2 regions of the Streptomyces sp. NPDC002669 genome follow, and region 2 is predicted to be linked to the other one. Evidence: predicted binding sites of a transcription regulator. Region 2 holds the regulator's gene; the other holds the start of a gene.
The links. Region 2 encodes HrcA, which represses chaperone genes, less so after heat shock. Its sites were predicted from a motif close to TTNGCACTCNGNNNNNCNGAGTGCNAA; they were not measured.

Region 1: groES (co-chaperone GroES) is a predicted target of HrcA. The motif match lies at 5,809-5,835, and genes of this name have one in related genera.

Annotation. Positions count from the first base shown of each region.
Region 1 covers NZ_JBIAQQ010000015.1:188,697-203,043, forward strand. The annotation lists gene ACFYW1_RS22845 (carbohydrate ABC transporter permease) at 1-755, shown strand, start outside; gene ACFYW1_RS22850 (carbohydrate ABC transporter permease) at 752-1,606, shown strand; gene ACFYW1_RS22855 (hydroxyacid dehydrogenase) at 1,642-2,670, shown strand; gene ACFYW1_RS22860 (ester cyclase) at 2,828-3,541, shown strand; gene groL (chaperonin GroEL) at 3,672-5,297, opposite strand; gene groES (co-chaperone GroES) at 5,396-5,704, opposite strand; gene ACFYW1_RS22875 (hypothetical protein) at 5,856-6,206, opposite strand; gene ACFYW1_RS22880 (polysaccharide deacetylase family protein) at 6,203-7,228, opposite strand; gene ACFYW1_RS22885 (methyltransferase domain-containing protein) at 7,311-8,564, shown strand; gene ACFYW1_RS22890 (hypothetical protein) at 8,599-8,964, opposite strand; gene ACFYW1_RS22895 (hypothetical protein) at 9,015-9,680, opposite strand; gene ACFYW1_RS22900 (RNA polymerase sigma factor) at 9,692-11,044, opposite strand; gene ACFYW1_RS22905 (YciI family protein) at 11,150-11,518, opposite strand; gene ACFYW1_RS22910 (hypothetical protein) at 11,687-11,947, opposite strand; gene tsaD (tRNA (adenosine(37)-N6)-threonylcarbamoyltransferase complex transferase subunit TsaD) at 11,968-13,068, opposite strand; gene rimI (ribosomal protein S18-alanine N-acetyltransferase) at 13,068-13,553, opposite strand; gene tsaB (tRNA (adenosine(37)-N6)-threonylcarbamoyltransferase complex dimerization subunit type 1 TsaB) at 13,583-14,230, opposite strand.
Region 2 covers NZ_JBIAQQ010000013.1:208,434-222,780, reverse strand. The annotation lists gene ACFYW1_RS21120 (ribonuclease Z) at 30-938, opposite strand; gene ACFYW1_RS21115 (histidine triad nucleotide-binding protein) at 1,086-1,445, opposite strand; gene ACFYW1_RS21110 (S41 family peptidase) at 1,539-4,766, opposite strand; gene ACFYW1_RS21105 (hypothetical protein) at 4,895-5,377, opposite strand; gene ACFYW1_RS21100 (16S rRNA (uracil(1498)-N(3))-methyltransferase) at 5,624-6,370, opposite strand; gene ACFYW1_RS21095 (nitronate monooxygenase) at 6,367-7,440, opposite strand; gene dnaJ (molecular chaperone DnaJ) at 7,622-8,758, opposite strand; gene hrcA (heat-inducible transcriptional repressor HrcA) at 8,759-9,775, opposite strand; gene ACFYW1_RS21080 (MBL fold metallo-hydrolase) at 9,973-10,695, shown strand; gene ACFYW1_RS21075 (DUF3097 domain-containing protein) at 10,721-11,551, shown strand; gene hemW (radical SAM family heme chaperone HemW) at 11,585-12,826, opposite strand; gene ACFYW1_RS21065 (SpoIIE family protein phosphatase) at 12,905-14,347, opposite strand, start outside.

The DNA of each region.
Region 1 (14,347 bases), on a different contig from region 2:
TCGGCGGCACCGAGACCGTCTTCAGCGGACTCGACAACTACACGGCGGCCCTGGGCGACCGGGCGTTCCGCGAGGGCTTCGGCGTACTCCTCGGATACTGCCTGTTCTACATTCCGCTGCTGCTCGTCGGCGCCCTCGCCCTCGCGCTGCTGCTGGACTCCGCGCTGGCCCGTGCCCGCCGGTTCTTCCAGCTCGCGCTCTTCCTGCCGCACGCCGTGCCCGGCATCATCGCCGCGCTGATCTGGGTGTACCTCTACACGCCGCAGCTCAGCCCGGTGGTCAGCGCCATGGAGTCCGGCGGGATCGGCTTCGACTTCTTCTCGCCCGGGGGTGCGCTCCCCTCCGTCGTGAACATCGCCCTGTGGGAGTGGCTCGGCTACAACATGGTGATCTTCTACGCCGCGCTGCAGGCCATCGACCGCTCCGTGCTCGAAGCGGCCACGGTCGACGGGGCCGGCGCCTGGCGCACCGCGCTGAGCATCAAGGTCCCGCTGATCCGCGCCTCCGTCGTGATGGTCGCGCTGTTCACGGTCATCGGCTCGCTCCAGCTGTTCACCGAGCCGCTGATCCTCAACAAGGGGACCGGCTCCGCCGTCACCTCCACCTGGACGCCGAACATGTACGCGTACACCGCGGCCTTCGAGCGCAACGACTACGGTCTCGCCGCGGCCGCCTCCATCCTGCTGGCGCTCATGGCCGCGCTGCTGTCCTTCGTCGTCACCCGCTTCACCGGCCGGAAGGGCAAGAAAGCATGAACTCCCCCGCTTCCCGCAGCCGGTGGATGTCGAAGACCGCCGTCAACGGTTTCCTCCTGCTCGCCGTCGTCTACATGCTCTTCCCCCTCGTCTGGCTGGTCACCGCCGCCACCAAGGACACCGGTGACCTGCTCGCGGGCAACGCCTTCTCCTTCAAGGGCTTCAACCTCGGCGAGAACCTGTCGAACCTGGCCTCCTACGGCGACGGCATCTACTTCCGCTGGTACCTCAACAGCCTGCTGTACGCGGGCGTCGGCGCCCTCGTCTGCTCGCTGATCTGCGTCGCCGCGGGGTACGCCTTCGACAAGTACGAGTTCCGGGGCAAGGAGAAGCTGTTCGCCCTCGTGCTGATGGGCGTGCTCGTGCCCACCACGGCGCTGGCCCTGCCGATGTACCTCCTGGCCTCCAAGACCGGCCTGGTGAACACCTACTGGTCCGTGCTGATCCCGGTGCTGGTCAACCCGTTCGGCGTGTATCTCGCGCGGGTGTTCAGCACCGGCTACATCCCGAACGAGGCGCTGGAGGCCGCCCGTATCGACGGGGCCGGCGAGCTGCGGGTCTTCTGGTCGATCGGGCTGCGCATGGTCATGCCCGGCTTCGTGACCGTCTTCCTCTTCCAGTTCACCGCGATCTGGAACAACTTCTTCCTCCCCCTCGTGATGCTCTCGGACCGCAAGCTCTTCCCGCTGAGCCTCGGTCTGTACTCCTGGAACACCAACACCCACGGCGAGCCGAGCTTCTACCCGCTCGTCGTCACCGGTTCCCTCCTCGCCGTCATCCCGCTGATCGTCGCCTTCGTCTCGTTGCAGCGGCACTGGAAGGCCGGACTGACCGCCGGCAGCGTCAAGTGACCCCCACCGCGAGCCCGAGGAGTACGAGTCCCACCATGCCCCACACCACCGACAACCGGCCCGCGGCCCTGCTCGCGATGGGCCCCGGCATAGCCGACCGCCTGTTCGCCGACCGCCACCGCGCCCGGCTGGCCGCCCTCACCCGCACCGACCCGCGCCTCGTCGCCCACGACCTGGCCGAGCCGACGCCCGAGGTGGCCGCCGCGCTCGCCGAGGCCGAGGTGCTGTTCACCTGCTGGGGCGCCACCCCGCTCACCGCCGAGGTGCTGGCGGCCGCGCCCCGGCTGCGGGCCGTGGTGCACGCCGCGGGCTCCGTGAAGCACCACATCACCGACGCCTGCTGGGAACGCGGGATCGTCGTCACCTCGGCGGCCGGGGCCAACGCCCTGCCCGTCGCCGAGTTCACCCTCGCCGCGATCCTGTTCGCGGGCAAGCGGGTGCTGCACGCCGCGGACCGCTACCGCCGGCTGCGCGCCGACCACGACTGGCTCGCGGAGCTCGACGGGGCCGGCAACTACCGCCGCACCGTCGGCATCGTCGGGGCCTCCCGGATAGGCCGGCGGGTGATCGAGCTGCTGCGCCCCTTCGACCTGGACGTACTGCTGTACGACCCGTACGTGGACGAGGCCGAGGCGGAACGGCTCGGGGTGCGGCTCGCCCCGCTCGACGAGCTGTGCGCGAACAGTTCCGTCGTCTCGGTGCACGCGCCCCAGCTCCCGGAGACGCACCATCTGATCGGCGCGGCGCAGCTGTCGGCGATGGCGACCGGGACGACGCTGATCAACACGGCGCGGGGGTCGCTGATCGACGAGGGGGCACTGCTGGCCGAGCTGACGGCCGGGCGGCTGCAGGCGGTGCTGGACGTGACCGACCCCGAACTCCCGCCCGCCGACTCGCCGTTGTACACCCTGCCGAACGTGCTGCTCACCCCGCACGTGGCGGGTTCGCTGGGCGACGAGCTGCACCGGATGGCCGACCAGGCGCTGGACGAGCTGGAGCGGTTCACGGCCGGTCTGCCCTTCGCGGACCCCGTGCACTCCGGGAGCCTGGGCCACTCGGCCTGAGCCCCCCCCCCCCCCCCCCCCCGGGCCTCCCGGCCCGCACCTTCGAGCTGTCCGGGCCGGGGTCCCGGCCCGGACAGCTCGAAGGTGCGGGCCGTCGAAATGCCCGTTTCTCACTAGACTGGGGGCATCCCACCAGTACGTGAGACCGGGAGCCGTCATGAGATTCGTACAGATGATCGACTGCAAGACGGAACGGTTCGCGGAGATGGACCGGCTCATGGACCAGTGGGCCGAGCGGACCAGGGGTACCCGGACCGCCACCCACAGCCTCATCGGCAAGGACCGCTCCGACGGGTCCCACTACGTCGAGATCGTCGAGTTCCCGTCGTACGAGGCCGCGATGGCCAATTCGGGGCTGCCGGAGACCGAACGGATCTTCCGGGAGATGGTGGCGCTCTGCGACGGGATGCCCACCTTCACCGACCTCGACGTGGTCCGCGACGAGCAGCTGAACCAGACGCAGTCCCGCCGCTTCTTCCACGAGATCGCCGTCGGAGGCAACCTCGACGCCATCGACGAGGTGTTCGCGGCCGACTACACCGACCACGACATCGCGAAGGACGCGGAGTCCGTGGTCGGTTCCGACCGGCTGCGCGAGGACGTCGCCCGGTGGCGCGCCGCCTTCGACTTCACCTTCGACCTGGACCGGCAGGTCTGCGAGGGAAACGACGTCGTGACGCTGTGGACCTGGACCGGCACCCACAAGGGCGACTTCATGGGCATCGCCCCCACGGGCAGACAGTGCGTCATGTCCGGCACCACGATCTTCCGGTTCGAGGACGGCAGGATCAAGGAGGGCTGGTGGCACGAGGACCTCATGGCCCTGATGCGCTGGCTCGGCGCCTCCGACCGGGGCACGGCACCCGCCTGACCTCGTCGTGAGCCGAAAGCCCCGTCGCGCCAGGAACCCTCCGTACGCCGAAAAGGCCCCTTCCCCCACCGTCGAACGGTGGGGGAAGGGGCCTTTCGTCGGCTGCGCGGGCCGACGGGGCGACCGTGCGTCAGTGCGCGTGGCCGTGACCGCCGTGGGCGGCCTCGGCCTCTTCCTCGGCCGGCTTCTCGACGACCAGGGTCTCGGTCGTGAGCAGCAGCGACGCGATGGACGCGGCGTTCTCCAGCGCGGAGCGGGTGACCTTGACCGGGTCGATGACGCCGGCCTTCACCAGGTCGCCGTACTCGCCGGTGGCGGCGTTGAAGCCCTGGCCCTTGTCGAGCTCGGCGACCTTCGAGGTGATGACGTAGCCCTCGAGACCGGCGTTCTCGGCGATCCAGCGCAGCGGCTCGACCGCGGCGCGGCGCACGACCGCGACACCGGTGGCCTCGTCGCCGGTCTTGCCGAGGTTGTCCTCCAGGACCTTGACGGCGTGGACGATGGCGGAGCCACCACCGGAGACGATGCCCTCCTCGACCGCGGCGCGGGTCGCGGAGATGGCGTCCTCCAGACGGTGCTTCTTCTCCTTGAGCTCCACCTCGGTGGCGGCACCGACGCGGATCACGCACACGCCGCCGGCCAGCTTCGCGAGGCGCTCCTGGAGCTTCTCGCGGTCCCAGTCGGAGTCCGTGGCCTCGATCTCGGCCTTGATCTGGTTGACCCGGCCCTTGACGTCGCCGGGCTCGCCGCCGCCGTCCACGATCGTGGTGTCGTCCTTGGAGACGGTGACGCGGCGGGCGGTGCCCAGCACGTCCAGACCGGCCTGGTCGAGCTTGAGGCCGACCTCCTCGGCGATGACGGTCGCACCGGTGAGGGTGGCGATGTCGCCGAGCATGGCCTTGCGGCGGTCACCGAAGCCCGGGGCCTTGACGGCGACGGCGTTGAAGGTGCCACGGATCTTGTTGACGACCAGGGTCGACAGGGCCTCGCCCTCGACGTCCTCGGCGATGATCAGCAGCGGCTTGGAGCCACCGGCCTGGATGACCTTCTCCAGCAGCGGGAGCAGCTCCTGGATGGCACCGATCTTGCCCTGGTGGATCAGGATGTACGGGTCGTCGAGGACGGCCTCCATGCGCTCCTGGTCGGTCACCATGTACGGGGACAGGTAGCCCTTGTCGAAGGCCATGCCCTCGGTGAAGTCGAGGTCCAGACCGAAGGTGTTGGACTCCTCGACGGTGATGACGCCGTCCTTGCCGACCTTGTCCATCGCGTCCGCGATGAGCTCGCCGACCTGCGGGTCCTGCGCGGAGAGCGCGGCCACAGCGGCGATGTCGGTCTTGTCGTCGATCGGGCGGGCGGTCGCGAGGAGCTCCTCGGACACGGCCTTGACCGCGGCGTCGATGCCCTTCTTCAGGGCGGCCGGGGAGGCACCGGCGGCGACGTTGCGCAGACCCTCGCGGACGAGCGCCTGGGCGAGCACGGTGGCGGTGGTCGTACCGTCACCCGCGACGTCGTTGGTCTTGGTGGCGACCTCCTTCACCAGCTGGGCACCGAGGTTCTCGTACGGGTCGTCGAGCTCGACCTCGCGCGCGATGGTGACACCGTCGTTGGTGATGGTGGGGGCGCCGAACTTCTTGTCGATGACGACGTTGCGACCCTTGGGGCCGATCGTCACCTTGACCGTGTCGGCAAGCTTGTTGACGCCGCGCTCAAGGGCGCGACGGGCGTCCTCGTCGAACTTCAGGATCTTCGCCATGGGAGCTGAGCTTTCCTCTCGAACGAACTGCGCCCCCGACCGCCCGGCTGGTTATTCGCGGGGGCCAGGGGCGCAGAACAGAAGCAAACGTGGGTGAATTACTTCTCGACGATCGCGAGCACGTCGCGAGCCGAGAGGACGAGGTACTCCTCGCCGCTGTACTTCACCTCGGTGCCGCCGTACTTGCTGTACAGCACGACGTCGCCGGTCTTGACGTCGAGCGGAAGGCGCTCGCCGTTCTCGAAGCGGCCCGGACCCACGGCCAGGACGACGCCCTCCTGGGGCTTCTCCTTGGCGGTGTCCGGAATGACCAGGCCGGAGGCCGTGGTCTGCTCGGCGTCGAGCGGCTGGACCACAATCCGGTCCTCGAGCGGCTTGATCGCAACCTTGGAGCTGGCGGTCGACACGATCCGGTCTCCCCCTTCGGAGATCTCACGGGGTAACAGTCTTGGGGTGGCGACCAGGTGGATCCGTCGTCGCGGGTGCCGGACCTGCCAGTCGCGCAGTGGTGTTGGCACTCTCCAGTGGTGAGTGCCAGAACCGAGACTATGACCGGGATTAGCACTCGGTCAAGCGGAGTGCCAATTCAAGCGATCGTGGCGTCGCGACCGCGCCGCTCCCGCGCTCCCCCGCCCCGGCCCCGGACACGCCCCCGGCACCGGTACGGACGCCGGTACGGACGCCGGTACGGACGCCGGTACGGACGCCGGTACGGACGCCGAGGGGACAACGCACGGACGGGCCGTGCCGTTCCGCACGGCCGCCCGGGGCCCGGTCCGGGTGGCCGACCCGCTGCGCGGCCTTGCGCCCGAGCCGTTCGATCGGGTCCACCGACTGCGCGCACCCGGTGGCGGTCAGGAGCGCACCGGCCGCCAGCAGTCCGGCCAGCAGCCGGTGCGCCCTTCTCATACGTAGTCCTCCAGCCGGGCCACGGCGTACCCCTTGTCCGTGACGACCTTCATGACCGCCCGGACCAGGTCGGTCATACTGCCGCCCCATTCGGACCGGCCCCGGAAGTGGGTGAGGATGATGTCGCCGGGGTGCAGGTCCTGGTCCTCCTCGCGCCACTCCATGTGGTCCGGGAACGCCTCCGCGTTCCACAGCGGGACGGCCTTGATGCCGCAGGACTTCGCGACGCGCAGGGTGTCCCCGTTGTAGTTCCCGTACGGCGGGCGGAAGAGGACGGGCTGTTTCCCGTACTCCTCCCTGATGACCTCCTGCTGGCCGCAGATCTCGCGCTCCTGCTCGGCGTACGAGAGGCCGGGCAGGTAGGGGTGGTTGAGCGTGTGGTTGTTGAGGGCGGTGCCCCGCCGTCGCGCCTCGCCGAAGTACCCGTAGTTGTCGCTCACCTCGTAGTCGCTGAGGAACGCGCTGTACGGGATGTCCAGCTCGTCCATCATCCGGAGCAGCTCGGGGTCCTTCTCGGCGCCGTCGTCGATCGTCAGGAAGACGATCCGCTCCTCGGTCGGGACGGTGGTGAAGACGGGCGGCAGCGAGTCGTCGCCGCCCTCCACCTCGAACCCGGCGCGGGTGGTGATGCGGGGCTTCACGGCGGGCGGCTCCGGGGCGATCAGCGGGGGCTTGGCCAGACCCCACTTCTCGGCGAGGGCGGCCCGGACGGCCGGGGCCAGCTTCGCGTTCTCCCGGCCGGTCTCCGGCGCGGCGGCCCGGTGCCCCGGGCCGCCGGGGCGGGCGGGCGCCGCCGCGGGGGCGCCGGGGTTCCCGGCCGCGGGCCGGCCGCCGCGACCGGCGTCGCCCGCCCGCTCCCCCTCGCCCGAGGCGCAGCCGGAGCCGGCCGCCGCGACCAGGAGCGCGACCAGGGCCGCGCAGACGGGCCGGTGCTTGCCGGAACCCCGGCCGCGCCCGGCCCCGGGCCCACCCGACCCGTGACGCATTGTGGTGTTTTTTTCCTTTTGTCGTACAAGCTGCATGGCGCCGCATACTGCCAGCACTCGATCGGCCACCCGGTCAGACACCGCCGCCGGGCCCGCCGGTCTACCCGGCTGGCTCACAATGGGGCGGGTGAACGCTCTCGCCCCGAACGGCCCCCACGACCCTTCCCGCCCGAGCGGGGAAGACCCCGTCGCCGCCTTCCTGGCCCTGCGCACCCCCGAGGGCGCCGAACTGCTGGCCGGGCTGCGGTCGTACGACCCCGCGCAGGAACTCGCCACCGCCACCCGGCTGCGCCGCAGCCACCCGGCCCACCTGGTCTCGGCGGCGCTGGGGCAGGCGCGGCTGCGGCAGCGGGCGGTGGCGAAGTTCGGTGCCGAGGACGCCTGCCGGATGTTCTTCACGCCCAACGGCGTCGAGCAGGCGACCCGTACCTCGGTGGCCGCCCGGCGCGCGCAGCGGTTCGCGGCGGCGGGCGGGGTGCGGAGCGTCGCCGACCTGTGCTGCGGGATCGGCGGCGACGCGATCGCGCTCGCGCGGGCGGGCATCCGCGTGCTCGCCGTGGACCGCGACCCGCTGACCGCGGAGGTCGCCCGCGCCAACGCCGCCGCCCTCGGGCTGGAGGAGCTGATCGAGGTGCGGTGCGCCGATGTCACCGACATCGACACCTCGCCGTACGACGCGGTGTTCGTGGACCCGGCCCGGCGCGGCGGGCGGGGCCGGATCTTCGACCCCGAGGCGTACTCGCCGCCGCTGTCCTGGGCGGTCGGCACCGCGCTCGGGGCACCGCGCGCCGCGCTGAAGATCGCCCCCGGCATCCCGCACGAGGCGATCCCGGAGCGGGCGGAGGCCGAGTGGATCTCGGACGGCGGGGACGTGAAGGAGGCGGTGCTCTGGTTCGGCGAGGGCTTCGCGGCCGGTTCGTACCGGGCCACGGTCCTCCCGGACGGCGCCTCGCTGTGGTCCGCGGGCCCGCCGCCCGCACCGCCGGTCGGCCCGGTGGGCCGCTACCTGTACGAGCCGGACGGCGCCGTCATCCGCGCCGGTCTGGTCGCCGACGTCGTGGCGCGGTGCCGCGGCCGGCTGATCGACGAGACCATCGCGTACGTCACCGGCGACGAGCCGTACACGTCCCCGTACACCTCCGGGTACGAGATCACCGACCACATGCCCTTCAACATGAAGAAGCTGAAGGTGCTGCTGCGGGAGCGGGAGGTCGGCGTGCTGACCGTCAAGAAGCGCGGCTCGGCGGTCGAACCGGAGGAGCTGCGCCGCAGGATGAAACTCCGCGGCCCGAACTCCGCGACGGTCTTCCTGACCCGGGTGGCCGGGGCGCCGACGATACTGATCGGCCACCCGATGACCGGCCCGGCCTGACCCCGACGGCCCGACCGGGCCGGCCGGGCGGCCGTCAGGCCAGGTCGGTCAGGTCCTCCGCGTACACCTGGGAGAGCGGCCGGGGCCCCACGTACTGCTGGCAGTTGCACTGCCCCGCCTCGAAGCGGACCGGCTTCTTGTTCTCGTCCCAGGCCGTCGGCACCTCGACCCGCTCGTGGCACCGGCCCTGCTTGTCGTGCTTGGCGAGGTGGTGCGTGCAGCCGCAGACCGGCTCGGGCGGCCTGTTCGCGGCCTCGACGGCCAGCCGTTCCTGCTGGGCCGCCTCCAGCAGTTCCAGCTTGCGGGTGTGCCGGTTGCGCAGTGACGTACGGACGTTGTCGACGGCCCAGCCGAAGCCGCCCGTCCAGAAGATGATGAGCAGCCACCAGTACCACTCCACGTCGTCCTCCCCCGGTCCGGTGCGTGTGCCCGCCAGGATAGGGCCCGCGGTCAGCGGTGGGCGCCGCCCCCGACGGAGAACACCCGCTCCGGGGCGGGCATCCCGGCCAGCACCCGCAGCACCCACCTGCGGTGCGCGAACGCCTTGACGAGGCCGATCAGTCCGAGCAGCCAGCAGGTCATCCCGACCCCCATGACCAGGACGATCTCGCCGTAACCCACCCTGCCCGCCGGGGGGTTCGCCGGGATGACGAAGCACAGGTACAGGCCCACCGCGCACAGCGCGAAGGACGTCAGCAGCCACGCGAGGGCGGCGCCCGGCATCCGCAGCGCCGCGTCGCGCTCCGGGTCGCGGTCCAATCCGCCCCAGGCGTACAGCAGTTCGCGGATCCTCCGGTCGCGGCGCAGTCCGACGACGACCAGGATGACGGCGGGCACCACGCAGCAGACGCCCATGGCGAGCAGGATCACGCCGACCCCGGCGCTGATGACGTCGTACGTCTCCTTGAAGGTGATGAGCCCCGAGCCCGCCAGCGCCCAGCCGAGCGCGCAGAGCGCTCCCCAGAGCCACAGCATCCCCAGCCGCCCCGGTGAGACGTGGGCCTTCACCAACGCCCCGAGCACCACGGCCCGGTCGGCCAGCAGGGACTCCCGGTCGGGCCAGGAACGTATCTCCACGGGGGGCGGTGGCGGCGGCAGCGGGGCACGAGGGGACATGGGACCAGACCCTACCGAGCGGGCCGCGCCGCCTCCGTGCCGCCCGGGGCTTCCGCACCCGGGCCTGTGCCGCCCGTGCCCGTACCCCTGCCGGCCGGGGTTTGCGTGCCCGCGCCGGCCGGGTGCGCGGCGCGCTCCAGGAGCATGGCCCGTTCCCGTTCGTTGCGGGCCAGTCCGGCCGCCCGCGCGAACTCCGTCCGTGCCTCGTCCGTGCGCCCGGTCCTGGCCAGCAGGTCGCCGCGCACGCTGGGCAGCAGGTGGTAGTCCTTCAGGGCCGGGTCGTCGGCCAGGGCGTCGACCAGGGCGAGGCCGGCCGCCGGGCCGCGGGCCATCGAGACGGCCACGGCCCGGTTCAGCTCGACGACCGGGGAGGGCTCGATCGCGGCGAGGCGGTCGTAGAGGGCCGCGATGGTGGTCCAGTCCGTGTCCCGGTACGCCGGTGCGCGGGCGTGGCAGGCGGCGATCGCGGCCTGCACGGTGTACGGGCCGAGCCCGGTGCCCTCGGCGGTCGCCGCCACCGCCCGTTCCAGGGCCGCGACGCCGCGCCGGATCAGCAGCCGGTCCCAGCGGGCCCGGTTCTGGTCGGCGAGGAGCACCGGCGCACCGTCCGGCCCGGTCCTGGCCGCGGTGCGCGACGCCTGGAGCTCCAGCAGCGCGGCCAGTCCGTGCACCTCGGGCTCGTGCGCCATCAGCCCCGCGAGCACCCGGGCCAGCCGCAGCGCGTCCTCGCACAGCCCGGGGCGCAGCCAGTCGTCGCCCGCGGTGGCCGCGTACCCCTCGTTGAAGATCAGGTAGATGACCTCCAGCACGGAGCCGAGGCGGGCGGCCCGCTCGGGTGCCTCCGGCACCTCGAAGGGGACGCCCGTGCGGCCCAGGGTCCGTTTGGCCCGGACGATGCGCTGGGCGACGGTCGGTTCGGGGACGAGGAAGGCGCGGGCGATCTCCTCGGTGGTGAGGCCGCCGAGCAACCGCAGGGTGAGGGCGATCCGGGCCTCGGTGGAGAGCACCGGGTGGCAGGCGGTGAAGATCAGCCGGAGCAGGTCGTCGTCGATGCCGTCCGGCTCCGGGGGCTCGGGCGGCGGGACGTCCTCCAGGGCCCGCCCCACCTCGGCGAGCTTGCGCGCGTACGTCTCCCTGCGGCGTACGAGGTCGATCGCGCGGTGCCGCGCGGTGGCCATGAGCCAGGCTCCCGGCCGGTCCGGGACGCCTGACTCCGGCCACTGTTCCAGCGCGGCCACCAGGGCGTCCTGCGCGAGTTCCTCCGCGATGCCGACGTCCCGCACGATGCGGGCGACCCCCGCGATGATCCGCGCGGACTCGATCCTGAAGACCGTCTCGACCGCCGCCCGCGTGCTCGTTCCCATCACGGTCACCCATCAGAGCAGCCGTGCCGGGCAGCGGCAAGCCGCGCCGGACGGCGCCGGACGGAGTGCGCCCGGAAGCCGTCCGAAGAGCCCTCCGGCGGGCTCTCAGACCTGCGGGGTGGCCTCGTCGATCTGACGCACCTCGGAGGTGACGGTCCAGTTCTCCGGGTGGACCCGCAGGAACCGCTCGGTCCACTCCAGGGCCTCGGCCTTGTCCCTGGTCTGGAGGATGGCGTAGCCGCCGATGACCTCCTTGGTCTCGGTGAAGGGCCCGTCGGTGCAGCTGATCCTCCCGCCGGACCAGGTGACGCGGGTGCCCTCGGAGGTCGGGGCGAGACCGGCCGTCTCCAGCATCACACCGGCCCCGGTGATCTCCTCGAACAGGGCGCCCATGCGCTTCTCGAAGTCGGGGTCCGGCGCCTCGGCGGGCAGGTTCTGCTCGTCGATGCGGATCAGGGTCATGAAGCGGGGCATGGTGACTCCTCGGTCGGGGACGGGGGCCCTCCCCGCCTCTCACCCTTGCGTCGAACGGGAACCGGCCGGATCGACAGCTCCCGGAAAATTCTTCCGAGATTTTCCGGGAGGGGCCACCGGGGCGGTCGCGGGGCCGGGGCGCGGACGGCCGGGGCGTCCCGGGCCGGCTCACTCCGCGGACTCGACGGCCTCCAGCGACTCGAACCGCCAGCGGTGCACCGGGCGGGTGATCAGCTCCGCGTCCGGCTCCGGGAGTTCGGGCAGTTCGTCGCCGTACTCGCCCGCCCACCAGGTGATGACCAGGACCCGGTCCTGCGGGGCGCGCAGCAGTTCGCGGCGGAGCGGCTCGCGGGCCAGCTCGCCCGCGCGGGCCCGCGCCCACTCCAGGAGTTCGGGGCCCCGGCCGGTGGTGGCGCGGGCCTCCCACATCAGGGCGACGGTCGTACGGTTCACGAGTAGAGGTTGTCCTTGCTGATCTCGTGCACGTGGTCGTGGGTGTGCGCGTGGGCGCCCGGCACATGGGCGTCGGTGACCGGCAGCGAGGAGTCCGCGGACAGCTCCAGGTCCGAGGCCGGCCGGTTCCGGGCCACCATCTCCGCGCCCAGCGCCGCGACCATCGCGCCGTTGTCCGTGCACAGTCCGGGCCGCGGCACCCGCAGCCGGATGCCGGCCCGCTCGCAGCGTTCCTCGGCCAGCGCCCGCAGCCGCGAGTTGGCCGCGACGCCGCCACCGATCATCAGGTGGTCGACGCCCTCGTCCTTGCAGGCGCGCACGGCCTTGCGGGTGAGGACGTCCACCACGGCCTCCTGGAAGGACGCCGCCACGTCCCGTACCGGCACCTCCTCGCCCGCCGCGCGTTTGGCCTCGATCCAGCGGGCCACGGAGGTCTTCAGTCCCGAGAAGGAGAAGTCGTAGGCGGGGTCGCGCGAACCGGTCAGCCCGCGCGGGAACGCGATCGCCGCCGGGTCGCCCTCCTTCGCCAGCCGGTCGATGACCGGGCCGCCGGGGAAGCCCAGGTCCAGCACCCGGGCGATCTTGTCGAACGCCTCGCCCGCCGCGTCGTCGATGGTCGCGCCGAGCGGCCGCACGTCCGCGGTGATGTCCGGCGCGAGCAGCAGCGAGGAGTGGCCGCCGCTGACCAGCAGCGCCATCGTCGGCTCGGGCAGCGGGCCGTGCTCCAGCTGGTCCACGCAGATGTGCGAGGCGAGGTGGTTCACCCCGTAGAGCGGCTTGCCCAGCGCGTACGCGTACGCCTTCGCCGCCGACACGCCGACGAGCAGCGCGCCCGCGAGTCCGGGGCCCGCGGTGACGGAGATGCCGTCGAGGTCGCGGGCGCCGACCCCGGCCTCCTTCAGGGCGCGCTCGATGGTCGGGACCATCGCCTCCAGGTGCGCGCGGGAGGCGATCTCCGGGACGACGCCGCCGAAGCGGGCGTGCGTGTCCACGCTGGACGCGACGGCGTCGGCCAGCAGGGTCGTGCCCCGAACGATGCCGACGCCGGTCTCGTCGCAGGAGGTCTCGATGCCGAGTACCAGAGGTTCGTCAGCCATCAGTCAGTCTCTGTTCCCTGTGCGTGCTCTTGCACGTGCTCTTGTACGTGGAGGCGCATGACCAGCGCGTCGACGTTGCCGGGCTGGTAGTAGCCGCGGCGGAAGCCGATCGGCTCGAAGCCGAAGCGTTCGTACAGCTTCTGCGCCCGGGTGTTGTCGACGCGCACTTCGAGGAGCACCTCGGCGCACTCGAAGGCGGTGGCGTGCCTCAGCAGGTCGGTGAGGAGTTCCGCGCCCAGGCCGCCGCCCCAGTGGTCGCGGGTGACCCCGATGGTCTGCACGTCGGCGAGGTCGCCGGCCGCGGCGAGTCCCGCGTACCCGACGATCCGGCCGGTGGCGCGGTCCTCGGCGACGACGTAGCGGCGGGTGGCCCGCGGGCCCCGGGAGTGTGCCAGCTCCGACCAGAACATCCCGGCCGACCAGGCGTCGTCCGGGAACAGCTCCTGTTCGAGCTCCAGCACCGGGGCGATGTCCCACCAGCGCATCTCGCGCAGCACGGCGGCGGTCGTGGTCGTCACTGCGGGGTGACCACCTTGTAGTTCTTCGGGACCTGGGCGTCGGGCCTGCGCAGGTAGAGCGGGCTCGGCGGCAGCAGTTCGGCACCCTCGGCGAGGCGCTCGGCGGCGAGTGCGGCGAGTGCCCCGGCGCCGACGTGCTCCGGTCCCCGGGCGTCCGGGAACGCCTCCGGGTACAGCACCGCGCCCGCGCCGACGACGGGGAGCCCCGCCAGCTGCTCGGCGATGTCGGCGGGCCGGTCCACGGCGGGCCCGGCGACCCGGGTGCGGGAGTCCTCGTACCGCGCCCAGTAGACCTCCTTGCGGCGGGCGTCCGTCGCGACGGCGAACGGGCCCTCCAGCCCGGCCCGGCCCGCGGCGTACGCGAGGCCGTCCAGGGTGCACAGCCCGTGCACGGGGACGGAGAGGGCGGAGCCGAAGGTCGCGGCCGTGACCAGGCCGACCCGCAGTCCGGTGTAGGGGCCGGGGCCGACGCCCACGACCACGTCCGTCACCGCGTCGAGTTTCAGGCCGGCCTCGGCCAGGACCCGGTCGACGGCGGGCAGCAGCAGCTCCCCGTGCCTTCGGGCGTCGACCTGACCGGACTCGGCGACGACGGAGGTCCCGTCGTGCAGGGCGACGGTGACGGCGGGGGTTGCGGTATCCACGGCGAGCAAGAGCACGCAAACAGCCTACGGCTCCGCCGACCGGTGCACGGCCTCCCGTACGGCGTCCCGGTCCCGCCCGCCCCGGCTGCTACCGTCACCGTGCACACACGCGGGTAC
Region 2 (14,347 bases):
TGTGTTCCGGGGGGGCAGCCGACAGGTTCTCAGACGTGCCGGGAGGGCACGGGGACCCGGTCGAGGTCCCGGGCGACGGTCAGCTCGCCCTCGAACCCCGCGGCGCGGGCCTGCTGCTCGAAGACGGCCGGGTCGCCGTACCGCTGCGAGAAGTGCGTCAGCACGAGGTGCCGCACGCCCGCGTCCCGGGCCACCCGGGCCGCCTGTCCGGCGGTCAGATGGCCGTGGTCGACGGCGAGCCGCTCGTCCTCGTCGAGGAAGGTCGACTCGATGACCAGCAGGTCGCAGCCCTCGGCGAGAACGTGCACGCCGTCGCAGAGCCTCGTGTCCATGATGAACGCGAAACGCTGACCGCGCCTGTGCTCGGAGACGTCGTCGAGCGTGACGTCCCCGATGGCGCCCTCGCGCTGGATCCGGCCGACGTCGGGCCCCTTGATGCCGTGCTCGGCGAGCCGCTCCGGCAGCATGCGCCGCCGGTCGGGCTCGACGAGCCGGTAGCCGTACGACTCCACGGGGTGCGAGAGCCGGTGACCGCTGAGCGTGTACGCGCTCGTGGTGGCGAGCACCCCGTCGACGGCGACCGGGGCCTCGGTCAGCTCGACGGACTCGCGGTAGGCGGTGGCGTACCGCAGCCGTTCGAAGAACCGCTGTCCGCTCGCCGGGTAGTGCGCGGTGACCGGGTGCGGGACCTGGTCGAGGTTGATCCGCTGGATCACCCCGGCCAGGCCGAGCGAGTGGTCGCCGTGGAAGTGCGTGACACAGATCCGGTCGATGTCGTGCGCGGCGACCCCGGCCCGCAGCATCTGGCGCTGGGTGCCCTCGCCGGGGTCGAAGAGGATGCCGTCGCCGTCCCAGCGCAGCAGGTAGCCGTTGTGGTTGCGGTGCCTGGTCGGTACCTGGCTCGCGGTGCCCAGGACCACGAGTTCGCGTGAGGACACGGTGGCGTCGATCCGTTCCGGTCGATCGGTTCTTCTGGTTGCTCCGGTTGCGGCCTTCCGGTCGCCCCGGTTCCGGTCGGCGGTCCAGGGTCTTTCGTCTGGATCAGGCCGGGGCACGCGAGCCCGGCATGATCCCAACGAGAGGCCCTAGCCGGGGGGCCACTGCATCCCGCGGCCGCCCAGGACGTGGGCGTGCGCGTGGAACACGGTCTGGCCCGCGCCGGAGCCGGTGTTGAGGACGATCCGGTAGCCGCTGTCCACGATCTTCTCGTCGGCGGCGACCTGCCCGGCCTCGCGCAGCACGTCGGCGGCGACGCCCGGCTCGGCGGCGGCGAGGGAGGCGGCGTCCGGGTGGTGGACGCGCGGGATGACGAGCACGTGCGTGGGGGCCTGCGGGTTGATGTCCCGGAAGGCGACGGTGGTCTCGGTCTCCCGGACGATCGTCGCCGGGATCTCACCCGAGACGATCTTGCAGAACAGGCAGTCGGGCTGCGGTTCTCCCGCCATGGGGTCGGCTCCTCGGGTAGATGGTGATCGTTGTACGGCATGGTATCGGGGTGCCTGCGACGGGTCCGTCGCAGGCACCCCGTGCCCGTGTCCCTACGGCCGCTGCGGAGCCCGCTTCGCCGGGGTCTCCTCCAGCGACGCCAGGGCGATCCGGATCGCCTCGTCCAACTGCGGGTCCCGGCCCGCCGCGTGGTCCTGGGGCGCCATCACGACCTCGACGTCGGGGTCGACGCCGTAGTTCTCCACGCCCCAGCCGTAACTCTCGAACCAGAAGGCGTACTTGGGCTGGGTGACCGCCGTGCCGTCCACCAGCTCGTACCGGCTGTCGATGCCGATCACCCCGCCCCAGGTCCGCGTGCCGACCACCGGGCCGATGCCCAGCGACTTGATCGCGGCGTTCACGATGTCGCCGTCCGAGCCGGAGAACTCGTTGGCCACGGCCACCACCGGGCCGCGCGGCGCGTCCAGCGGATAGCTCTCCGGGCCCATGCCGCGCGGCACGTTCCAGCCGACGATGCGGCGGGCGAGCTTCTCCACGATGAGCTGCGAGGTGTGGCCGCCGCTGTTCTCCCGGACGTCCACCACCAGCCCCTCGCGGGCCACCTCGACCCGCAGGTCCCGGTGGAGCTGCGCCCAGCCCGAGCCGACCATGTCGGGGATGTGGAGGTAGCCCAGCCGTCCGCCGGAGCGCTCGTGCACATGGGCCCGCCGGTCGGCGACCCACGCGTGGTAGCGCAGCGCCTGCTCGTCGTCGGTCGGTACGACCACGACGTGGCGCGTCTCGCCGCCGCCGGCCGGCGAGACGGTCAGCTCGACCGGCTTGCCCGCCGAGCCGGTGAGCAGCGGCCCGGGTCCGGTCACCGGGTCGACCGGCCGGCCGTCCACTGCGTCGATGGTGTCCCCGACGCGCACGGCGACCCCGGGCGCGGCGAGCGGCGAGCGGGCCGCCGGGTCGGAGCTCTCGGACGGCAGGATCCGGTCGATCCGCCAGGCGCCCTCCTCGGTACGGGAGATGTCCGCGCCGAGCAGGCCCTGGCGGACCGACTCGTCGCGCCATCCGCCGGGCGGCCGGACATAGGCGTGCGAGGTGCCGAGTTCCCCCTGCACCTCCCACAACAGGTCCATCAGGTCGTCGTGGGTGGCGACCCGCTCCAGCACCGGGCGGTAGCGGTCCAGGATCCCGTCCCAGTCGATGCCGTTCATCTCTGGGTGCCAGAAGTTGTCCCGCATGATGCGCCCGGCCTCGTCGTACATCTGGCGCCATTCGGCGGCCGGTTCGAGGATCCGCCGGATGCGGGAGAGGTCGACGGTGACGCCGTCGCCGTCGTGGTCGTCGGCCGGGACCCGGCTGTCGGACGGCACGACGCGCAGCTTGCCCCGGGTCTGCAGGGTGATCCGCCTGCCGTCGCCGCTGACCGCGAAGTCGCCGACGTCCGAGGCGAGTTCCTCGCAGCGCAGCTTCTCCAGGTCGTACCGCTCCAGGGTCGTCTCGGGCCGCTGGGCGTCGGGGGTGGCGCCGCTCGTGCCGAGCACCCCGATCACCGGGTGGTTCAGCCACAGCAGTCCGTCCTTGGCGGCGCGCAGCGTGGAACAGCTGGCGGCCTCGACGGGCAGCGGGACGATCCGGTCGGCGAGCCCTTCGAGGTCGATCCGGGTGACGGGCAGCGCGGTCGGGTTGTCCTGTTCGCCCTCGCCGCCCTTCTCCCGCTCGGTCGGCAGGCCGTGCCGCTGCGGGCCGAACGGGGAGGGTGTGGTGGCGGCGAGCGTCAGCAGGTGCGGGCGGCAGCTGCCCATGAACGCCAGGTCGAAGACGTGGGCGTCGTAGATCGGGTCGAAGGACCGCTCGGAGAGGAACGCGAGGTGCTTGCCGTCGGCGGTGAACGCGGGCGAGAAGTCCCGGAAGCGCAGCGGGGTGGCCTCGGCGACCGACAGGTCCGAGAGGTGGGCGAGCTTGAGCTGCCGGAGCGGTTCGGGTCCGGGGTGCGACCAGGCGAGCCAGGCGGAGTCGGGCGAGAAGACCAGGCCGGAGGCGTCGCCGTGCTCGCTGCGGTCCACCTCGTGGACCTCGCCGCTCTCCCGCTCGACGATCAGGACCCGCCCGTCGTGCGCGGCGACGGCGAAGCGGCTGCCGTCCGGGGACGGGGCGAGGTCGAGGACCCGGCCGATGCGGCCCGCGGCGAGGCGGCGCGGCGCGGTGCCCGGCGCGGTGCCGGTGGCCGGCGCGCACTCCAGGGCGTCGTCGCCCTCGGCGTCGGTGACCCAGACGACGTGCTGGTCGCCGTCGGCCTGGAAGGTGCGGGGCAGCCTGGCCCGTACGCCCTGTTCGGCGGCGAGCGCGCGGGCCGGTCCCCCGCGGTGGGTGACCCAGTGGACGGCGCCGCGGGTGGCGACGGCGCTGCCCCGGCCGGTGCGGTCGGGGGAGGCGGAGTCGAGGTGCCCGGCGGCGTGCACGGTGTGCGGCTGGAGGTCGGCGCGCTGGCCGCCGAGCCGGACGTCGAGGCGGCGGGGCCCGTCGCCGTCGAGGTCGTCCAGGAGCCACAGCTCACCGGCCGACGCGTAGCAGACGCGGGTGCCGTCGGTGGTCGCGTGGCGGGCGTAGAAGCCCTCGACGCCGGTGTGGCGGCGCAGGTCGGAGCCGTCGGGGAGGGAGGAGTAGAGGGCGCCGACGCCTTCGTGGTCGGAGAGGAAGGCGACGCGCGCGCCGGTCCCCGTACCGATCCACATCGGGTCCTCGATGTTCCCGTCGAGGCCGGCGTGGAGCCGGACGAACTCCGCGGCGCCGTCGGCCGGTTCCTCCGCCTCGATCCACAACTTGCCCGCCGTGCCGCCCCGGTAGCGCTTCCAGGCGGCGGCCTCGCGGCCCATGGTGGCCGACAGGAGCAGGGCCCGTCCGCCCGGTCCGTACGCGACCGAGCCGACCGGGCCGTACGGCAGGGTCCGCGCGGGTCCGCCGTCGACCGGGACCGCCCTGGCCCAGCTGCGCCGGTGCGACGCCTGCCCGTGGGTGGTGATGACCAGTACGTCGCCCTCGGGCGTCCAGCCGCGCACGGAGGTCCGGACGTCCCCCCAGTGGGTGAGCCGGAGGGAGGGGCCGCCGTCGACCGGCGCGATGTGCACCTCGGGCGCCCCGTCCCGGGTGGAGGTCCACGCGACCCGTGTCCCGTCGGGCGATATCCGAGGGTGGGTGACAGGCCGGTTGTCGGCGCTGACGCGCCAGGCCCGGCCGCCGTCCAGCGGCGCCAGCCAGACGTCGTCCTCGGCGGTGAAGGCGATCAAATCGCCCTGGACATGGGGGTATCGAAGGTAGGCAGGCTGTGTCACACGATCACCCTAGGCCGCGGGCGTGCTCCGCGTAACCGGGTTGGCCGGAGTCCGACGGGGCCGGCGGGCCGGTGCGCCCGCGCACCCGGACGCGGGCACCTGTACCGGACCCGCCCGGTGCGCAACGCCTACTTGCCCCGGAATCCCTCGGTCACCGTGACGGTCACGGTGACCGTGGGCCGGACACCGCTGCCGCCGGCCGGTGGCGGCGGAGCGACCACGCCGGTCGTCGGGGCGGCGTCGCAGTTGCCGAGCACGTTCGCCCGGAAGACGGACCGGCCGCCCTCCTTCGCGCTCAGGTCCCCCCGCACGCACCGTCCGCCGAGCTCCTGGGTCACCCTGCCGGTGAGCGAGATGTCCTTGCCTCCGCCGGTCTTGCCGGTGCAGTCGACCTCCGCGATCCGGCGCGCGGAGGCGGAGGGCGTCGGGGCCCCGGCGCGGCCCCGGTCGACCCTGGCCGTGCAGCTCAGCCACTGCACGTCGACGCCGTTGCGCTCCAGTGCGCTGGTGCCGACCCGGTCGGTGGTCACGGCGATGGACGCGGAGTTCAGCCCGTCGGCGGGTTGGCAGGCGGCGAGGCCCGCGACCGTCGCGCCCGCGAGCACGGACACGGCCAGAAAACGTCGGGGCCTTCGCCGACCCCATGCCCTTGTTGTCCCCATACGGGCAGCTTCCCACCGTTCACCCCTGGAACGGTAGACGGCTTGTGGCCACAATCGGGGGCGCTTCCGGCGCGTGCGCCGGAGCACGGACCGGCCGTCACATGCGGTGCGGAGCCGCGGAATCGGGCCACCCATCCGCCGCGGCTCCCCCGGGTCCCGATCCCCCGCCCCGGGCCTTCCCGGGGCGGGCCGGGTTCACGACCAGCGGCCGGTGCGCCCCAGCAGCAGCGCCGTGGCCGCCGTGCCCGCGGTCGAGGTGCGCAGGACGCTCGCCCCGAGCCGGCAGATCCGGGCGCCCGCCCCGGTGAAGGCCGCCAGTTCGTCCGGTGACACACCGCCCTCGGGGCCGACCACCAGCACGATCTCGCCGTGCTCGGGGAGCGGGACGGTGGCCAGCGGCTCGCTGTCGTGGTCCCGGTCCTCGTGCAGGACGGCGGCCAGGTCCGCCGCGGCCAGCAGCGCGGCGACCTGCTTGGTCGTCATCGCGTCCGCCACGTCGGGGAAGCGCACCCGGCGGGACTGCTTGCCCGCCTCCCGGGCGGTACTGCGCCATTTCGCCAGGGACTTGAGGCCGCGTTCGCCCTTCCACTGGGTGATGCAGCGCGACGCCTGCCAGGGCACGATCCCGTCGACGCCGGTCTCCGTCATCGTCTCCACGGCGACCTCGCCCCGGTCGCCCTTGGGCAGCGCCTGGACGACGGTGATGCGGGGCGCGGGCCCGGTCTCCTCGCGGACCCCGGTGAGGCCGGTGAGCACGAGCCGGTCCTTGCCCTCGGCGGCTCCGACGACGCCCTCGGCCCAGTGCCCGCGCCCGTCCGTCAGGACGACCTCCTCGCCGGCGCGCAGCCGCTTCACCGACACGGCGTGCCTGCCCTCGGGTCCTTCCAGGACGAACTCGGGCCCGTCGGGGACCTGTTCGACGACGAAGACCGGTGCGGTCACTGCGTACTCCCTGTGCTCACTGCCGCCCGTGCGGCGTCCAGTTCTTCGGCGAGCAGCCTGACCAGCCGGCCGGCCGGCAGCTCGCGTGCCATCCGGTGGCCCTGCCCCGCCCACAGCGCCATGCCCTGGGCGTCCCCCGCCCTGGCCGCCGCCTTGCGCAGTCCGGCGGTCAGGTAGTGGACCTGCGGGTAGGCGGCGGGGGCGTACGGTCCGTGCTCGCGCATGAACCGGTTGACCAGACCGCGCGCCGGGCGGCCCGAGAACGCCCGGGTCAGGGCGGTCCGTACGAACAGCGGGTTGGTCAGCGCCCGTTTGTGCAGCGGACTCGCCCCGGATTCGGGGCAGATGAGGAACGCCGTGCCGAACTGCGCCGCCTCGGCGCCCGCCGCGAGCACGGCGGCGATCTGGGAGCCGCGCATCAGCCCGCCGGCGGCGACGATCGGTATCTGCACGGTCTCGCGGACCTGGGCCACCAGCGAGAGCAGCCCGATCCCGGTGCCGTCGGTCTGCGGGTCGTCGTGGTGGGTGGACTGGTGACCGCCCGCCTCGACGCCCTGGACGCAGACCGCGTCCGCGCCCGCCCACTGGGCGGCCTGGGCCTCCTCGGGCGTGGTGACCGTCACGACGGTGTACGTGCCGACCCCGGCGAACGCGTCGAGGGTGTCGCGCGTGGGGCAGCCGAAGGTGAACGAGACGGCCGGGACCGGGTCGTCCAGGAGGATGGCGAGCTTGGCCTCGTAGCCGTCGTCGCCGTCGGAGTCCGGGTCGCCGATCGGGGTCTCGTACCAGGCGGCCTCGCCCGCGAGCTGCTGCCGGTACACCTCGACCGCGCTCGGGTCGGCGAGTCCCGGCTGCGGCATGAAGAGGTTGACGCCGAACGCCTTGCCGGTCAGCCCGCGCAGCTGTTTGATCTCGTTGTACATGCCGTCCGCCGTCTTGTACCCGGCGGCGAGGAAGCCGAGCCCGCCCGCCTCGGCGACGGCCGCGACGAGCTGCGGGCAGGACGTACCGCCCGCCATCGGGGCCTGCACGATCGGATACCGGCAGAGATCGGTCAACGCGGATGACATGACCGCATCGTGCCATGTCCGGCACGCCCCGGCGTGCGCGCCCCGCGCCCCGCTCCGCCCGCGGCCACTTGCGGTCACGGGCCCGGCCACGCCCGCGGGGCGCCCGGACGCCCGCCGCTCGCGGACGCGGGACGGACCCGTCGGGCGGGCCCGTCCCGGTCCGGACGGAGAGGTGGGACCGTCAGCGCCCGTTGAAGGCGTCCTTCAGCCGGGAGAACAGCCCCTGCTGGCCCGGCTGGAACTGGCCGGTGGGCCGCTCCTCGCCCCGCATCTTCGCCAGCTCCCGCAGCAGTCGCTCCTGCTCCGGGTCGAGCTTCGTCGGCGTCATCACCTCGACGTGCACGATCAGGTCGCCGCGCCCGCCGCCGCGCAGGTGCGTGACGCCCCGGCCGTGCAGCGGCACCGACTGACCGGACTGGGTGCCGGGCCGGATGTCGACCTCCTCCAGGCCGTCGAGCGTCTCCAGCGGCACCTTCGTGCCGAGCGCGCCCGCCGTCATGGGGATGGTGACCGTGCAGTGCAGGTCGTCGCCGCGGCGCTGGAACACCGCGTGCGACAACTCGTGGATCTCCACGTACAGATCGCCGGCCGGGCCGCCGCCGGGGCCGACCTCGCCCTCGCCCGCGAGCTGGATGCGGGTGCCGTTGTCGACACCGGCGGGGATCTTCACGGTGAGCGTGCGCCTGGACCGGATGCGGCCGTCACCGGCGCACTCCGGGCACGGGGTCGGCACGACCGTGCCGAAGCCCTGGCACTGCGGGCAGGGCCGCGAGGTCATGACCTGGCCGAGGAACGACCGGGTGACCTGGGAGACCTCACCGCGGCCGCGACACATGTCACAGGTCTGCGCGGAGGTGCCGGGCGCGGCGCCCTCGCCGCTGCACGTGGTGCAGACGACGGCCGTGTCGACCTGGATGTCCTTGGTGGTGCCGAACGCCGCCTCGGCGAGATCGATCTCCAGCCGGATCATCGCGTCCTGGCCGCGCCGGGTGCGCGAACGGGGCCCGCGCTGCGACGACGTGCCGAAGAACGCGTCCATGATGTCGGAGAAGTTGCCGAAGCCACCCTGTCCGAATCCGCCCGCACCCGCGCCGCCGGAGGCGGACAGCGGGTCGCCGCCGAGGTCGTAGACCTGCTTCTTCTGCGGGTCCGACAGCACCTCGTAGGCGGCGTTGATCTCCTTGAACCGCTCCTGGGTCTTCGGATCGGGGTTCACATCCGGATGCAGCTCGCGGGCGAGCCTGCGGAATGCCTTCTTGATCTCGTCCTGAGATGCGTCGCGGCGCACGCCGAGTACGGCGTAGTAGTCCGTGGCCACTTACGACTCCGCCAGGATCTGTCCGACGTAACGTGCCACTGCGCGTACCGCTCCCATCGTTCCGGGGTAGTCCATGCGGGTCGGTCCGACCACGCCGAGTTTGGCGACTGCCTCGTCGCCCGAACCGTAGCCGACCGCGACGACGGACGTGGAGTTGAGCCCTTCATGGGCGTTCTCGTGCCCGATGCGTACGGTCATGCCCGAGTCCTTGGCCTCGCCGAGCAGCTTCAGCAGCACGACCTGTTCCTCCAGCGCCTCCAGCACCGGCCGGATCATCACGGGGAAGTCGTGCCCGAAGCGGGTGAGGTTGGAGGTGCCGCCGATCATCAGCCGCTCCTCCGTCTCCTCGACGAGGGTTTCGAGCAGGGTGGAGAGCACGGTGGACACGGTTCCCCGGTCCTCGCTCTCGAAGGATTCCGGCAGGTCCTGCACCAGCTGCGGGACGTCCGTGAAACGGCGTCCGACGACCCGGCTGTTGAGCCGGGCCCGCAGATCGGCGAGGGAGGTCTCGCCGAACGGCGCGGGGCAGTCGATCATCCGCTGCTCCACCCGGCCGGTGTCCGTGATGAGCACGAGCATCAGCCGGGCGGGCGCCAGCGAGAGCAGTTCCACGTGCCGCACCGTCGACCGGGTCAGCGAGGGGTACTGCACGATGGCGACCTGCCGGGTCAGCTGCGCGAGCAGCCGTACGGTGCGGCCCACGACGTCGTCGAGGTCGACCGCGCCGTCGAGGAAGTTGTGGATGGCACGGCGCTCGGGCGACGAGAGGGGCTTGACCCCCGCGAGCCTGTCGACGAAGAGCCGGTAGCCCTTGTCCGTCGGGATGCGCCCCGCGCTGGTGTGGGGCTGGGCGATGAAGCCCTCGTCCTCCAGCACCGCCATGTCGTTGCGGACGGTCGCCGGGGAGACGCCCAGCTTGTGCCGCTCGGTGAGCGCCTTGGAGCCGACGGGCTCCTCGGTGCCGACGTAGTCCTGGACGATGGCACGAAGCACTTCGAGTCTGCGTTCACTGAGCATCGCGCACACCTCCAGCTGTGTTTCCTCGGTCGGTCCCCGGGTGTTCCCGGTTCTTTCCGGGAATCCCCCTGGCACTCTGTCATCGCGAGTGCCAGCAATCCCCCGGTCAGTGTACGGCGGCCGAGTGGGGGCCTAGCAAGGGCAACCGGCCACACCACCGCGAGACTTTCGCAGGTGGCTGCCGATAGCGTCGCGGTATGGATGCCTCTTGGGAAGAGTTCGGCTGGGAGCGACTCGGTCACGGAGCGGGAAGGCGGCGCCTTCCCGGCTGGGACGCGACGGTCGCACTGGTGGCCGGAACGGACGGAGTGCTGCTGTACGACACCGGTTCGTCACTCCGCGAGGGCATGGAACTCCGGGCCCAGGCGCGGTCCCTGCTGGGCCGGAGGGTGACGCATATCGCACTCAGCCACCCCCACTTCGATCATGTGCTGGGCACCGCCGCGTTCTCCGGCGTCGAGGTGTACGGAGCGGCCGGCACGGCGGAGACGATGCGGCGCGAGGCGGAGGACCTGCGCGTCTCCGCGGTGCGCCACGGGGTCTCCGGGCACGAGGCGACGGAGGCCGTCGACGCGCTGGTGGTGCCGCGGCACCAGGTGTGCGGGGAGCGGACGCTCGACCTGGGCGGCGGGCGCGAGGTGCTGCTGGTCGACCTCGGCCGCGCGCACAGCGGCCACGACCTGGTGGCGGTCGTGCCCGGCTCCCCGGCGATCGTGCTCTGCGGGGACCTGGTCGAGGAGTCCGGGGAGCCGCAGGCGGGCCCGGACGCGTTCCCGGCCCGCTGGCCGGCCGCCCTGGACCGGCTGCTGGAGCTGGGCGGCGAGGACGCCGTGTACGTACCGGGGCACGGGGCGGTGGTGGACGCGGCGTTCGTACGGGAGCAGCGCGGACAACTGGCCGACCGCTTCGGCGTGTCGTGACCCGCGGTCGTCCTATCGTCGTCCGATGCGCAGCTACCAGCCGGACCTGACCCCGCCGTGGAAGAGGTCCGCCCCCGTTCCCGAGGTCCCCGCCGAGCCCGATCTGGTCGTGGAGGAGGTCTCCACCGGATTCTGCGGTGCGGTGATCCGCTGCGAGAAGACGGCCCAGGGGCCGACGGTGACCCTGGAGGACCGGTTCGGCAAGCACCGGGTGTTCCCGATGGAGCCGCGCGGCTTCCTGCTGGAGGGCGAGGTGGTCACGCTCGTGCGCCCCTCGGCCGCCGCCCCGGCGCGCCCCGCGCGCACCGCCTCGGGCTCGATCGCGGTCCCGGGGGCCCGCGCCCGGGTCGCGCGGGCCGGCCGGATCTACGTGGAGGGCCGGCACGACGCGGAGCTGGTCGAGCGGGTCTGGGGCGACGACCTGCGGATCGAGGGCGTGGTCGTCGAGTACCTGGAGGGCGTCGACGACCTCCCGGCCATCGTGCGCGAGTTCTCCCCCGGCCCGGACGCCAGGCTGGGCGTCCTGGTCGACCACCTGGTGCCCGGTTCCAAGGAGTCCCGGATCGCCGAGCAGGTGTCGGACGCGGACGTCCTGGTGGTGGGGCACCCCTACATCGACGTGTGGGAGGCGGTGAAACCGTCCTCCGTGGGCATCCCGGCCTGGCCGGTGGTGCCGCGCGGCCAGGACTGGAAGACCGGGGTGTGCCGCGCGCTCGGCTGGCCGGAGAACACCGGCGCGGCCTGGCAGCGCGTCCTGTCCTCGGTCCGCTCGTACCGGGACCTGGAACCGTCCCTGCTGGGCTCGGTGGAGCACCTGATCGACTTCGTGACGGTGCCCGGCCCTTCCGACGGCTGAGGAGCGGGGGCCCGCCCCCGGGCCCCCGGGCCCTCAGTCCACCAGGTCCCGCACCACCGCGTCCGCCAGCAGCCGCCCCCGCAAGGTGAGCACCGCGCTCCCCCGCTCGTACGGGGCGGGCTCCAGGAGGCCGTCCGCCAGGGCGCGCCGGGAGGCGGCCAGTCCCGCCGGGGCCAGCAGGGACAGCGGGCAGCCGTCCGCGAGCCGCAGCTCCAGCAGGATCCGCTCGACCCGGCGGTCCTCCGCGGAGAGGATCTCCCGCCCGGCCCCGGGCGAGCGTCCCTCGGCCAGGGCCTGCGCGTACGCCCCCGGGTGCTTCACGTTCCACCAGCGCACCCCGCCGACGTGGCTGTGCGCCCCGGGCCCGGCGCCCCACCAGTCGGCCCCGCGCCAGTACAGCTCGTTGTGCAGGCACCGGCCCTCGGGCGTGCGGGCCCAGTTCGACACCTCGTACCAGGAGAAACCGGCCGCGGCCATCGCCTCGTCCGCGATCAGGTACCGGTCGGCGTGGACGTCGTCGTCGGTCATGGGGACCTCGCCGCGCCGGATGCGGCGGGCGAGCTGCGTGCCCTCCTCGACGATCAGCGCGTACGCCGACACGTGGTCCGGCCCCGCACCGAGCGCCGCGTCCAGCGAGGCCCGCCAGTCGTCGTCGGACTCCCCCGGCGTGCCGTAGATCAGGTCGAGGTTGACGTGCTCGAAGCCGGCCTCCCGGGCCTCGGCCACGCACGCCTCGGGCCGTCCCGGCGTGTGCGTGCGGTCCAGGATCTTCAGCACGTGCTGCCGCGCGCTCTGCATCCCGAACGAGATCCGGTTGAAGCCGCCCTCGCGGAGTTCGGCGAGATAGGCCGGACCGACGGACTCCGGATTGGCCTCGGTGGTGATCTCGGCATCGTCCGCGAACCCGAATTCCTCCCGGATCGCCCCCAGCATCCGGACCAGGTCGGCGGCGGCCAGCAGGGTCGGCGTGCCGCCGCCGACGAAGACCGTGCGAACCGGGCGCGGGTCGTCGCCGAGGACCTTGCGGGCCTGGCGGACCTCGCCGATCAGGTGCTCGGCGTAGTTGTCCCGGGAGGCCAGCACGCCGCCGGAGCCGCGCAGCTCGGTCGCGGTGTAGGTGTTGAAGTCGCAGTAGCCGCAGCGGGTCGCGCAGTACGGGACGTGCAGGTAGAAGCCGAGCGGCCGGTCGGCGGCGCCTTCCAGGGCATGGCGGGGCAGCGCCCCGTCGTCGGGTACGGGTTCACCATCGGGGAGTACGGAAGGCATACCGCCCATTGTCACTCGCCGCCCGGGACCTCCGGGACACGGCCGTGATCACGGGGCCGGTGCCGTCCGCGCCGGGGCCGGGACGGCTCACCCCGCCTGGAGCACCAGCAGGGCCAGGTCGTCGTCGGGCGGCCGCTCGGCGAACTCGTGCACGGCCCGCTTGATCCGGTCCGCGATGCCGTCCGCCGACAGGCCGGAGCAGCCGGACAGGGCCTGGGCCAGCCCGTCCCCGTCGTCGAACATCAGCGGCCCGCAGCGCCGCTCCGTGACCCCGTCGGTGACGCACAGCAGGCTGTCGCCCGGTGCCAGCTCGAAGCTCTGGCTCTCGTACGCGACGTCGTCGAAGAGTCCGAGCAGCATCTGCGGCTCGGCGGCCGGGCGCACCTCGCCGTCGGGCCGCAGCAGCAGCGGCAGCGGGTGGCCGGCGCTGGCGACGGTGCAGCGCACCCCGCCGTCGGGCAGCGGCACCAGCTCCCCGTACAGCAGGGACAGGAAGCGGGACTGTCCGGTGTCGGCGGTCTGCTGGCCGCCCGCCGCGGCCACCATGAGCGCGGCGGCCTCGGCCGCCTCCATCGCGTCGTCGAGGAGCAGCCGGTTGAGCCGGTCCAGGACCTCGCCGACGCCGAAGCCCTCGCGGGCCAGCAGCCGCAGCCAGGGCCGGGCGAGGCCGGTGACGACGGCGGCCTCGGGCCCGCTGCCCTGCACGTCGCCGAGGACGAAGCACCAGCGGTCGCCGGGGCACGGGAAGATGTCGTAGAAGTCGCCACCGACGACGCCGTCGTCGCTGGGTTCGTACACCAGTGAGCTGGTGACGCCGGGTATGTCGGCGACCTTTCCGGGCAGCAGCGCGCGCTGGAGGATGCGGCTGATGGTGGCCTGCCGGGTGTACTCGCGGGCGGCGCCGACGGCGAGGCCGACCCGGCGCACGAAGTCCTCGATGAGCGCGGCCACCTCGTCGGGGACGCGGACGAGGCCCTCCCGTCCCAGCAGCACGGCGCCGAGCGTCCGGCCGCCGGAGGTGATCCGGTAGGCGAGGGCGGTCGCCTCGGGTTCCTCGGGCTTCTCGGCGTCCTCCTCCCCGCCGGGCCAGGGCATGGAGACGGGCCCGGTGCCGACTCGTTCGGGGAGCCGGATCGGGTCCTGTTCCAGCAGGGCGCGCAGGTGCGCGGTCTCGGCCTCGTCCCGGTGCCAGACGCTGGCGAGCCGGGGCACCGCCGAGGGGCCGCCGTTCTCGGGTTCCAGCCAGATCGCGCACCAGTCGGCGAGTCTGGGCACCAGTAACTGCCCGGAGAGCGCCGCGACGATGTCCTCGTCGAGCTGACCGGCGAGCAGGTCCGACGCCTCGGCGAGGAACGAGAGCGCGCCGCGGCCGGCCCAGTCCGCGTCGTCGCGCAGGGCGCGGCGGGCCGTGGGGGCGAGCAGTTCGGCGTCGCGCAGCCCCTGCTGGAACCCCGGGCCGGGGTCGGTGGGCGGCTCCGGGAACGGGCTCCAGTCGTCCACGGGGAGCCGGGCCCAGACGGTCTTGAGGCC